DNA from 3 places in the Bacillus sp. AL-1R genome. Region 2 is predicted to be linked to each of the others. Evidence: a T-box and tRNA genes for the amino acid it is inferred to sense, from the RefSeq annotation. Region 2 holds a T-box; the other regions hold tRNA genes.

Region 1 (4,115 bases), 1.5 Mb from region 2:
ATAACTTCGGGAAACCGGAGCTAATACCGGATGACATTAAGGAACTCCTGTTCCTTAATTGAAAGATGGCTTTTAGCTATCACTTACAGATGGGCCCGCGGCGCATTAGCTAGTTGGTGAGGTAACGGCTCACCAAGGCGACGATGCGTAGCCGACCTGAGAGGGTGATCGGCCACACTGGGACTGAGACACGGCCCAGACTCCTACGGGAGGCAGCAGTAGGGAATCTTCCGCAATGGACGAAAGTCTGACGGAGCAACGCCGCGTGAGCGATGAAGGCCTTCGGGTCGTAAAGCTCTGTTGTTAGGGAAGAACAAGTGCTAGTTGAATAAGCTGGCACCTTGACGGTACCTAACCAGAAAGCCACGGCTAACTACGTGCCAGCAGCCGCGGTAATACGTAGGTGGCAAGCGTTGTCCGGAATTATTGGGCGTAAAGCGCGCGCAGGCGGTTTCTTAAGTCTGATGTGAAAGCCCCCGGCTCAACCGGGGAGGGTCATTGGAAACTGGGGAACTTGAGTGCAGAAGAGGAAAGTGGAATTCCAAGTGTAGCGGTGAAATGCGTAGAGATTTGGAGGAACACCAGTGGCGAAGGCGACTTTCTGGTCTGTAACTGACGCTGAGGCGCGAAAGCGTGGGGAGCAAACAGGATTAGATACCCTGGTAGTCCACGCCGTAAACGATGAGTGCTAAGTGTTAGAGGGTTTCCGCCCTTTAGTGCTGAAGTTAACGCATTAAGCACTCCGCCTGGGGAGTACGGTCGCAAGACTGAAACTCAAAGGAATTGACGGGGGCCCGCACAAGTGGTGGAGCATGTGGTTTAATTCGAAGCAACGCGAAGAACCTTACCAGGTCTTGACATCCTCTGACAACCCTAGAGATAGGGCTTTCCCTTCGGGGACAGAGTGACAGGTGGTGCATGGTTGTCGTCAGCTCGTGTCGTGAGATGTTGGGTTAAGTCCCGCAACGAGCGCAACCCTTGATCTTAGTTGCCAGCATTTAGTTGGGCACTCTAAAGTGACTGCCGGTGACAAACCGGAGGAAGGTGGGGATGACGTCAAATCATCATGCCCCTTATGACCTGGGCTACACACGTGCTACAATGGATAGTACAAAGGGTTGCAAGACCGCGAGGTGGAGCTAATCCCATAAAACTATTCTCAGTTCGGATTGTAGGCTGCAACTCGCCTACATGAAGCCGGAATCACTAGTAATCGCGGATCAGCATGCCGCGGTGAATACGTTCCCGGGCCTTGTACACACCGCCCGTCACACCACGAGAGTTTGTAACACCCGAAGTCGGTGGGGTAACCTTTTAGGGGCCAGCCGCCTAAGGTGGGACAGATGATTGGGGTGAAGTCGTAACAAGGTAGCCGTATCGGAAGGTGCGGCTGGATCACCTCCTTTCTATGGAGACATCATGAACCGATGGTTCATGTATGAAATGTTTCTTCATTGTTTTGTTTAGTTTTGAAGGATTATCCTTCTATTATAGATATGGGCCTATAGCTCAGCTGGTTAGAGCGCACGCCTGATAAGCGTGAGGTCGATGGTTCGAGTCCATTTAGGCCCACCATATCTTTTATAAAATAAATATGGGGCCTTAGCTCAGCTGGGAGAGCGCCTGCCTTGCACGCAGGAGGTCAGCGGTTCGATCCCGCTAGGCTCCACCATTTTTTTATTTTGTACCTTGAAAACTAGATAATGTCATTCATTAAACTGCGTAAGTTTAATTCAATTAGTTTTAAAATTAGTTAAGTTAGAAAGGGCGCACGGTGGATGCCTTGGCACTAGGAGTCGATGAAGGACGGGACTAACACCGATATGCTTCGGGGAGCTGTAAGTAAGCTTTGATCCGGAGATTTCCGAATGGGGGAACCCACTACTCGTAATGGAGTAGTATCTTTACCTGAATACATAGGGTACTGAGGACAGACCCAGGGAACTGAAACATCTAAGTACCTGGAGGAATAGAAAGCAATAGCGATTTCCCAAGTAGCGGCGAGCGAAAAGGAAGATAGCCCAAACCAAGAGGCTTGCCTTTTGGGGTTGTAGGACACTCTATACGGAGTTACAAAGGAACGGGGTAAATGAAGCGACCTGGAAAGGTCCGTCGAAGAAGGTAAAAACCCTGTAGTTGAAACCTCGTTCCCTCTTGAGTGGATCCTGAGTACGGCGGAACACGTGAAATTCCGTCGGAATCTGGGAGGACCATCTCCCAAGGCTAAATACTACCTAGTGACCGATAGTGAACCAGTACCGTGAGGGAAAGGTGAAAAGCACCCCGGAAGGGGAGTGAAAGAGAACCTGAAACCGTGTGCTTACAAATAGTCAGAGCTCGTTAACGAGTGATGGCGTGCCTTTTGTAGAATGAACCGGCGAGTTACGATCCCGTGCAAGGTTAAGTTGAAGAGACGGAGCCGCAGCGAAAGCGAGTCTGAATAGGGCGATTTAGTACGTGGTCGTAGACCCGAAACCGAGTGATCTACCCATGTCCAGGATGAAGTTCAGGTAACACTGAATGGAGGTCCGAACCCACGCACGTTGAAAAGTGCGGGGATGAGGTGTGGGTAGCGGAGAAATTCCAATCGAACTCGGAGATAGCTGGTTCTCCCCGAAATAGCTTTAGGGCTAGCCTTATGTGTTAGAGTCTTGGAGGTAGAGCACTGATTGGACTAGGGGCCCCCAACGGGTTACCGAATTTAGTCAAACTCCGAATGCCAATGACTTATCCATAGGAGTCAGACTACGAGTGATAAGATCCGTGGTCAAGAGGGAAACAGCCCAGACCGCCAGCTAAGGTCCCAAAGTATACGTTAAGTGGAAAAGGATGTGGAGTTGCTTAGACAACCAGGATGTTGGCTTAGAAGCAGCCACCATTTAAAGAGTGCGTAATAGCTCACTGGTCGAGTGACTCTGCGCCGAAAATGTAACGGGGCTAAACGTATCACCGAAGCTGCGGATTGATACCGTATGGTATCAGTGGTAGGGGAGCGTTCTAAGGGCGTTGAAGCTAGATCGTAAGGACTGGTGGAGCGCTTAGAAGTGAGAATGCCGGTATGAGTAGCGAAAGACGGGTGAGAATCCCGTCCACCGTATGCCTAAGGTTTCCTGGGGAAGGCTCGTCCTCCCAGGGTTAGTCAGGACCTAAGCCGAGGCCGACAGGCGTAGGCGATGGACAACAGGTTGATATTCCTGTACCACCTCATTTCCGTTTGAGCGATGGAGGGACGCAGAAAGATAGGGTAAGCGCGCTGCTGGATATGCGCGTCCAAGCAATTAGGCTGATGTGTAGGCAAATCCGCACATCATAAGGCTGAGTTGTGATGGCGAGGGAAATATAGTACCGAAGTTCCTGATTCTACGCTGCCAAGAAAAGCTTCTAGCGAGGAAATAGGTGCCTGTACCGCAAACCGACACAGGTAGGCGAGGAGAGAATCCTAAGGTGAGCGAGAGAACTATGGTTAAGGAACTCGGCAAAATGACCCCGTAACTTCGGGAGAAGGGGTGCTCTTTTGGGTGTATGCCCGGGAGAGCCGCAGTGAAAAGGCCCAAGCGACTGTTTAGCAAAAACACAGGTCTCTGCGAAGCCGCAAGGCGAAGTATAGGGGCTGACGCCTGCCCGGTGCTGGAAGGTTAAGAGGAGGGGTTATCCCTTACGGGAGAAGCTCTGAATTGAAGCCCCAGTAAACGGCGGCCGTAACTATAACGGTCCTAAGGTAGCGAAATTCCTTGTCGGGTAAGTTCCGACCCGCACGAAAGGCGTAACGATTTGGGCACTGTCTCAACCATAGACTCGGTGAAATTATAGTACCTGTGAAGATGCAGGTTACCCGCGACAGGACGGAAAGACCCCGTGGAGCTTTACTGCAGCTTGATATTGAATTTTGGTACAGCTTGTACAGGATAGGTAGGAGCCTGAGAAGCCGGAGCGCTAGCTTCGGTGGAGGCGTCGGTGGGATACTACCCTGGCTGTATTGAAATTCTAACCTAGAGCCGTGATCCGGCTCGGAGACAGTGTCAGGTGGGCAGTTTGACTGGGGCGGTCGCCTCCTAAAGAGTAACGGAGGCGCCCAAAGGTTCCCTCAGAATGGTTGGAAATCATTCGAAGAGTGT
Region 2 (4,115 bases):
AGTTTCACCTGTCGCAGGAGTTACTTCAATACTTAATGTATCAAATGTTTGAGCTGTTTCAGGAGCTTTTTCATTACTATTTGCAATTTCTACTTGAGATACAATTAATAATTGTTTGAAGTCTTCATTAATTGAATTCAATAGCTCCTCTACTTCTGCATTTGGATAGATTTTCACTGATGCAGTTAGAGATTTACCGATTACTTTTTCATTACGTGCAACTTCAAGTGCTTTTAATACGTCGTCACGTAAATCCATGAATTTTTCCCATTTAGCTTCAAGGCTTTGAGTATCGCCGAAATCTTTAACATCTGGCATTTCAGTTAAGAAAATACTATCAACTGTAGTTCCTGCCATATGTGACCAAACTTCTTCAGCAGTATGAGGTAAAATTGGAGCAACTAAACGAGTTAATGCTTGTAATGATTCATGTAATACAGTTTGAATCGCTAAACGATCTTTATTCGTTTTTGGCTCAATATATAAAATATCTTTTGATAAATCAAAATAGAATGAACTTAATTCTGTTGTACAGAAGTTTTGAATTGTGTGGTATACATTTGCAAATTCATATTTCTCGTATGATTCACGAACTGATTTAACCACATTGTTTAACTTAACTAGCATGTATTGATCTAATTCGCGTAGCTCTTCATATTTTAAAGCATCTTGTTCTGCGTTAAATCCATCTAAGTTTCCTAATAAGAAACGGAATGTATTACGGATTTTACGGTATACTTCAGCAACTTGTTTCATTAATGCGTCAGAAATACGAACATCTGATTGATAATCTACAGAAGCTACCCATAAACGTAATATATCTGAACCATATTGATTCATAATTTTTGATGGTAAGACGATATTTCCGATTGATTTACTCATCTTACGACCTTCACCGTCTAAAACAAAGCCATGGCTTACTACAGCTTTGTAAGGAGCTTGACCTGTTACAGCAACGCTTGTACTTAATGAAGAGTTAAACCAACCACGGTATTGGTCAGAACCTTCTAAGTAAATGTCAGCAGGGAAAGATAATTCTTCTCGAGTGTTTAACACTGCTTGATGTGATGATCCACTATCAAACCATACATCCATAATATCTTTCTCTTTTGTGAATTTACCATTTGGTGAACCAGGATGTGTAAATCCTTCTGGTAATAATTCTTTTGCTTCTTTTTCAAACCAAATATTTGAACCATGCTCTTTAAATAAGTTCGAAACATGTTCAATTGTTTCTTCAGTAATAATGGCTTCTCCGTCTTCAGCATAAAATACTGGGATTGGTACTCCCCATACACGTTGACGTGAGATACACCAATCTCCACGATCACGAACCATGTTAAATAGACGAGTTTCACCCCAATTTGGGAACCACTTAGTATCTTGAACAGCTTGCATTAATTGCTCACGAATTGCTTCAATTGATGCAAACCATTGTGCAGTTGCACGGAAGATAATTGGCTTTTTTGTTCTCCAGTCATGTGGATATGAGTGTGTGATAAATTGTAATTTTAATAAAGCACCTTTTTCTTCTAATGCTTTTGTAACTGCTTTATTAGCTTCATCATAGAATAAACCTTCAAATCCAGGAGCTTCCTTCGTTAAAACACCTTTTTCGTCTACTGGACAAAGTACTTCTAATCCATATTGCTGACCTACACGGAAGTCATCTTCACCATGACCTGGTGCAGTATGAACACAACCTGTACCAGCGTCAGTTGTTACATGATCTCCTAAAATAACAACTGATTGACGATCATATAATGGATGCTTACAAATAATTCCTTCAAGTTCTCCACCTTTGAAAGTCTTTTCAACTACTGTATCTTCCCACCCTAGTTCATTTACTACAGATTCTCTTAACTCACTAGCAACTACAAACTTGTCACCATTTACTGATACAACATCGTAGCTTAAGTCAGGATGTAAACAAACAGCTAAGTTAGCTGGGATTGTCCATGGAGTTGTTGTCCAAATAATGAATTTCTCTCCACCCTTTAAAACGTCTTTTCCGTTTTCAACTGCAAATGCAACATAGATTGATGCTGAACGCTTATCTTGGTATTCGATTTCCGCTTCTGCAAGTGCAGATTCACTTGATGGAGACCAATATACTGGTTTAAGACCTTTATAGATTAATCCCTTAGTAGCCATTTTACCGAATACTTTAATTTGTTCTGCTTCATATTCTTTTTCAAGTGTGATATATGGTCGGTTCCAATCACCTAAAATTCCTAGACGTTTAAATTGTTCTTTTTGACGCTCTACTTGCTCGTAAGCATATTCTTCACATAGTTTACGGAATTCTGCTACTGACATTTCTTTTCGATTTACTTTTTTATTTGCTAATGCTTGTTCAATCGGTAAACCGTGTGTATCCCAACCTGGAACGTAAGGAGAACGGTATCCATTCATATTATAAAAACGTACAATGAAATCCTTTAATACTTTATTAAGTGCATGTCCCATATGAAGGTCACCATTTGCATAAGGTGGTCCATCATGTAAAATAAATGACGGTTTTCCTTCATTATGTTTTTGAACTGTTGCATAAATATCTTTTTTGTCCCACTCTTCCTGAATTTGTGGCTCACGTTGAGGTAAATTCCCTCTCATAGGAAATTCAGTTTTTGGCATAAGTAACGTATCTTTGTACTCCATTTGCTTTCCTCCATTTTTAAACTTTTTAAGCTTGATTTAAAGCTAGACGTTTTTTTAGCAAGTCTTAAACTAAAATGCCAGCTTACTTTCCATTTTTTAAATTCCACATTAACGCATTGTATCCATCTTACAATCCTTTTATTAGTGGAGTTGTCTATTATGTATAATAAATCGTATAGACGAAAAAAAACCTTCCTCATCCCAAAAAAGGGACGAGAAAGGTTTCCCGTGGTACCACCCTAATTGACAATAAATTTGATTAAATCATTGTCCACTTAGCATTCGTAACGTGAATGAAACGTCTTTTCTTACTCATTTTCAGAAAAGCACTCTAGGGTGATTTTCCTTCTATTTTCTACATCAAGCTTACACTATCCTTGACTCGCTACCTAGATTTATAGAAGTACTCTTCCCTGTCACCGATTTACTATTAATATCTAATAAATTATATGTTAAAACTTTATTAATCGTCAAGGCTTATACGACTTAGTTTGCGATTTCTTCTGTTTCTTTATCTTCTAAAATATGATCCCAATCTTCATGACCTAACATTTCTAATTGAGTTTCAATTGCCATTCTTAAACGAGTTCGGAAAACTTTTGATTGCTTTTTAAGCTCTTCAAACTCCATCGTTACTTTTCTAGATTTAATTAAAGCTTCATTGATAATGCGATCTGCATTTTTCTCCGCTTCTTTAATAATCAATTTAGCTTCTTTTTGGGCACTACCTTTTACATCTTCAGCAGCTTCTTGCGCAATCAGTATTGACTTATTTAAAGTTTCTTCTATAGTAGAAAAATGCTTTAATCTTTCTTTCATATCAAGAATTTGTTCTTCTAATTGTTTCTTCTCACGAATAACTAATTCATAATCTTTAATGACTTGATCTAAAAACTCGTTAACCTCATCTTCATCATAGCCACGAAAACTTTTACCAAATTCTTTATTATGAATATCAAGTGGTGTTAAAGGCAATTAAGCCACCTCCATTTATGTATGTTCTTTATTTATAGGTTATAATAAATTTTCGACAGTTTCTACGTTTTTCCTTCTACAATTTCTGACTATTTTTTAACACCGTAGTTTATCCGCCATTTTTCTTTTTTTGATAAACCATCAATTGACATTAACATCCCTCTACCAAAACCTTTGACAGAGAATAAATCGCCTTCTTCACATAAAAATGAAGTAGAGTCAATAACTCGCTGATTAACTTTAACGTGTTCAGCTTTAATTAAACTTTGAGCTTTTTGTCTTGGTATATTATAAAATTCACTTAATAGGACATCTAATCTTAGTGAGGATACAGTCCCATTATTAGTTTGCCAAACATCATCTGATTTGATCAATTCTTTCAATGGAATGCTTCTTAATTTAACCGGCGATTTTCCTATAGAATTTAAGTTATTTTCTACAAAACTTGCTATTTCATCCGCAACAATCACTTGGATCCT
Region 3 (4,115 bases), 1.6 Mb from region 2:
CACTTCTAAGCGCTCCACCAGTCCTTACGATCTAGCTTCAACGCCCTTAGAACGCTCCCCTACCACTGATACCAAATGGTATCAATCCGCAGCTTCGGTGATACGTTTAGCCCCGTTACATTTTCGGCGCAGAGTCACTCGACCAGTGAGCTATTACGCACTCTTTAAATGGTGGCTGCTTCTAAGCCAACATCCTGGTTGTCTAAGCAACTCCACATCCTTTTCCACTTAACGTATACTTTGGGACCTTAGCTGGCGGTCTGGGCTGTTTCCCTCTTGACCACGGATCTTATCACTCGTAGTCTGACTCCTATGGATAAGTCATTGGCATTCGGAGTTTGACTGAATTCGGTAACCCGTTGGGGGCCCCTAGTCCAATCAGTGCTCTACCTCCAAGACTCTAACACATAAGGCTAGCCCTAAAGCTATTTCGGGGAGAACCAGCTATCTCCGAGTTCGATTGGAATTTCTCCGCTACCCACACCTCATCCCCGCACTTTTCAACGTGCGTGGGTTCGGACCTCCATTCAGTGTTACCTGAACTTCATCCTGGACATGGGTAGATCACTCGGTTTCGGGTCTACGACCACGTACTAAATCGCCCTATTCAGACTCGCTTTCGCTGCGGCTCCGTCTCTTCAACTTAACCTTGCACGGGATCGTAACTCGCCGGTTCATTCTACAAAAGGCACGCCATCACTCGTTAACGAGCTCTGACTATTTGTAAGCACACGGTTTCAGGTTCTCTTTCACTCCCCTTCCGGGGTGCTTTTCACCTTTCCCTCACGGTACTGGTTCACTATCGGTCACTAGGTAGTATTTAGCCTTGGGAGATGGTCCTCCCAGATTCCGACGGAATTTCACGTGTTCCGCCGTACTCAGGATCCACTCAAGAGGGAACGAGGTTTCAACTACAGGGTTTTTACCTTCTTCGACGGACCTTTCCAGGTCGCTTCATTTACCCCGTTCCTTTGTAACTCCGTATAGAGTGTCCTACAACCCCAAGAGGCAAGCCTCTTGGTTTGGGCTATCTTCCTTTTCGCTCGCCGCTACTTGGGAAATCGCTATTGCTTTCTATTCCTCCAGGTACTTAGATGTTTCAGTTCCCTGGGTCTGTCCTCAGTACCCTATGTATTCAGGTAAAGATACTACTCCATTACGAGTAGTGGGTTCCCCCATTCGGAAATCTCCGGATCAAAGCTTACTTACAGCTCCCCGAAGCATATCGGTGTTAGTCCCGTCCTTCATCGACTCCTAGTGCCAAGGCATCCACCGTGCGCCCTTTCTAACTTAACTAATTTTAAAACTAATTGAATTAAACTTACGCAGTTTAATGAATGACATTATCTAGTTTTCAAGGTACAAAATAAAAAAATGGTGGAGCCTAGCGGGATCGAACCGCTGACCTCCTGCGTGCAAGGCAGGCGCTCTCCCAGCTGAGCTAAGGCCCCATATTTATTTTATAAAAGATATGGTGGGCCTAAATGGACTCGAACCATCGACCTCACGCTTATCAGGCGTGCGCTCTAACCAGCTGAGCTATAGGCCCATATCTATAATAGAAGGATAATCCTTCAAAACTAAACAAAACAATGAAGAAACATTTCATACATGAACCATCGGTTCATGATGTCTCCATAGAAAGGAGGTGATCCAGCCGCACCTTCCGATACGGCTACCTTGTTACGACTTCACCCCAATCATCTGTCCCACCTTAGGCGGCTGGCCCCTAAAAGGTTACCCCACCGACTTCGGGTGTTACAAACTCTCGTGGTGTGACGGGCGGTGTGTACAAGGCCCGGGAACGTATTCACCGCGGCATGCTGATCCGCGATTACTAGTGATTCCGGCTTCATGTAGGCGAGTTGCAGCCTACAATCCGAACTGAGAATAGTTTTATGGGATTAGCTCCACCTCGCGGTCTTGCAACCCTTTGTACTATCCATTGTAGCACGTGTGTAGCCCAGGTCATAAGGGGCATGATGATTTGACGTCATCCCCACCTTCCTCCGGTTTGTCACCGGCAGTCACCTTAGAGTGCCCAACTAAATGCTGGCAACTAAGATCAAGGGTTGCGCTCGTTGCGGGACTTAACCCAACATCTCACGACACGAGCTGACGACAACCATGCACCACCTGTCACTCTGTCCCCGAAGGGAAAGCCCTATCTCTAGGGTTGTCAGAGGATGTCAAGACCTGGTAAGGTTCTTCGCGTTGCTTCGAATTAAACCACATGCTCCACCACTTGTGCGGGCCCCCGTCAATTCCTTTGAGTTTCAGTCTTGCGACCGTACTCCCCAGGCGGAGTGCTTAATGCGTTAACTTCAGCACTAAAGGGCGGAAACCCTCTAACACTTAGCACTCATCGTTTACGGCGTGGACTACCAGGGTATCTAATCCTGTTTGCTCCCCACGCTTTCGCGCCTCAGCGTCAGTTACAGACCAGAAAGTCGCCTTCGCCACTGGTGTTCCTCCAAATCTCTACGCATTTCACCGCTACACTTGGAATTCCACTTTCCTCTTCTGCACTCAAGTTTCCCAGTTTCCAATGACCCTCCCCGGTTGAGCCGGGGGCTTTCACATCAGACTTAAGAAACCGCCTGCGCGCGCTTTACGCCCAATAATTCCGGACAACGCTTGCCACCTACGTATTACCGCGGCTGCTGGCACGTAGTTAGCCGTGGCTTTCTGGTTAGGTACCGTCAAGGTGCCAGCTTATTCAACTAGCACTTGTTCTTCCCTAACAACAGAGCTTTACGACCCGAAGGCCTTCATCGCTCACGCGGCGTTGCTCCGTCAGACTTTCGTCCATTGCGGAAGATTCCCTACTGCTGCCTCCCGTAGGAGTCTGGGCCGTGTCTCAGTCCCAGTGTGGCCGATCACCCTCTCAGGTCGGCTACGCATCGTCGCCTTGGTGAGCCGTTACCTCACCAACTAGCTAATGCGCCGCGGGCCCATCTGTAAGTGATAGCCAAGGCCATCTTTCAATCAAGGAACAGGAGTTCCTTGATGTCATCCGGTATTAGCTCCGGTTTCCCGAAGTTATCCCAGTCTTACAGGTAGGTTGCCCACGTGTTACTCACCCGTCCGCCGCTAACTAACGGGAGCAAGCTCCCATTAGTCCGCTCGACTTGCATGTATTAGGCACGCCGCCAGCGTTCGTCCTGAGCCAGGATCAAACTCTCCATAAAAGTTAAGTTTAAATCTTGTATTGCTCAAAAAACTAATAATTGACGTTTACTTCATGTTTTGTTTAGTTTTCAAAGATCATCTTGGTGGAGCCTAGCGGGATCGAACCGCTGACCTCCTGCGTGCAAGGCAGGCGCTCTCCCAGCTGAGCTAAGGCCCCTTATTAAAATGGTCGGGAAGACAGGATTTGAACCTGCGACCCCCTGGTCCCAAACCAGGTGCTCTACCAAGCTGAGCCACTTCCCGTAATATGGCGCGCCCGAAAGGACTCGAACCCATAACCTTTTGATCCGTAGTCAAACGCTCTATCCAATTGAGCTACGGGCGCATATTATAAATGGTGCCGAGGGCCGGACTCGAACCGGCACGGTTGTCACCAACCGCAGGATTTTAAGTCCTGTGTGTCTGCCAATTCCACCACCCCGGCAGTATATATGGAGCGGAAGACGGGGTTCGAACCCGCGACCCCAACCTTGGCAAGGTTGTATTCTACCACTGAACTACTTCCGCATATACTGATTAACAAGATAAATGGTGCGGGTGAAGGGACTCGAACCCCCACACCGAAGTACTAGATCCTAAGTCTAGCGCGTCTGCCAATTCCGCCACACCCGCAATATTTTCTTTTTTAGAAAATGGTGAGCCATGAAGGATTCGAACCTTCGACCCTCTGATTAAAAGTCAGATGCTCTACCTACTGAGCTAATGGCTCATAAAGAGTGCCGACTAGAGGACTTGAACCCCCAACCTACTGATTACAAGTCAGTTGCTCTACCAATTGAGCTAAGTCGGCATATGGTGGAGGATGACGGGCTCGAACCGCCGACCCCCTGCTTGTAAGGCAGGTGCTCTCCCAGCTGAGCTAATCCTCCATCAAACCAAGCGACGTTCTACTCTCACAGGGGGAAACCCCCAACTACCATCGA

The links. A T-box is a leader RNA that pairs with one kind of tRNA and senses whether it is charged. The one in region 2 lies ahead of ileS (isoleucine--tRNA ligase), so its partner is inferred to be a tRNA-Ile.
Region 1: it encodes a tRNA-Ile, which carries the amino acid that the T-box ahead of ileS (isoleucine--tRNA ligase) is inferred to sense. The anticodon was not compared.
Region 3: it encodes a tRNA-Ile, which carries the amino acid that the T-box ahead of ileS (isoleucine--tRNA ligase) is inferred to sense. The anticodon was not compared.

Annotation. Positions count from the first base shown of each region.
Region 1 covers NZ_CP197469.1:4,412,700-4,416,814, reverse strand. Annotated here, with positions in the region: rRNA gene ACSBO6_RS21170 (16S ribosomal RNA) at 1-1,406, shown strand, start outside; tRNA gene ACSBO6_RS21165 (tRNA-Ile) at 1,499-1,575, shown strand; tRNA gene ACSBO6_RS21160 (tRNA-Ala) at 1,597-1,672, shown strand; rRNA gene ACSBO6_RS21155 (23S ribosomal RNA) at 1,752-4,115, shown strand, end outside.
Region 2 covers NZ_CP197469.1:1,480,119-1,484,233, reverse strand. Annotated here, with positions in the region: gene ileS (isoleucine--tRNA ligase) at 1-2,661, opposite strand, end outside; T-box leader at 2,867-3,090, opposite strand; gene ACSBO6_RS06910 (DivIVA domain-containing protein) at 3,148-3,636, opposite strand; gene ACSBO6_RS06905 (YlmH family RNA-binding protein) at 3,726-4,115, opposite strand, start outside.
Region 3 covers NZ_CP197469.1:4,350,111-4,354,225, forward strand. Annotated here, with positions in the region: rRNA gene ACSBO6_RS20795 (23S ribosomal RNA) at 1-1,296, opposite strand, end outside; tRNA gene ACSBO6_RS20800 (tRNA-Ala) at 1,376-1,451, opposite strand; tRNA gene ACSBO6_RS20805 (tRNA-Ile) at 1,473-1,549, opposite strand; rRNA gene ACSBO6_RS20810 (16S ribosomal RNA) at 1,642-3,191, opposite strand; tRNA gene ACSBO6_RS20815 (tRNA-Ala) at 3,274-3,349, opposite strand; tRNA gene ACSBO6_RS20820 (tRNA-Pro) at 3,359-3,435, opposite strand; tRNA gene ACSBO6_RS20825 (tRNA-Arg) at 3,441-3,517, opposite strand; tRNA gene ACSBO6_RS20830 (tRNA-Leu) at 3,528-3,616, opposite strand; tRNA gene ACSBO6_RS20835 (tRNA-Gly) at 3,625-3,699, opposite strand; tRNA gene ACSBO6_RS20840 (tRNA-Leu) at 3,722-3,804, opposite strand; tRNA gene ACSBO6_RS20845 (tRNA-Lys) at 3,826-3,901, opposite strand; tRNA gene ACSBO6_RS20850 (tRNA-Thr) at 3,910-3,982, opposite strand; tRNA gene ACSBO6_RS20855 (tRNA-Val) at 3,986-4,061, opposite strand; rRNA gene rrf (5S ribosomal RNA) at 4,067-4,115, opposite strand, start outside.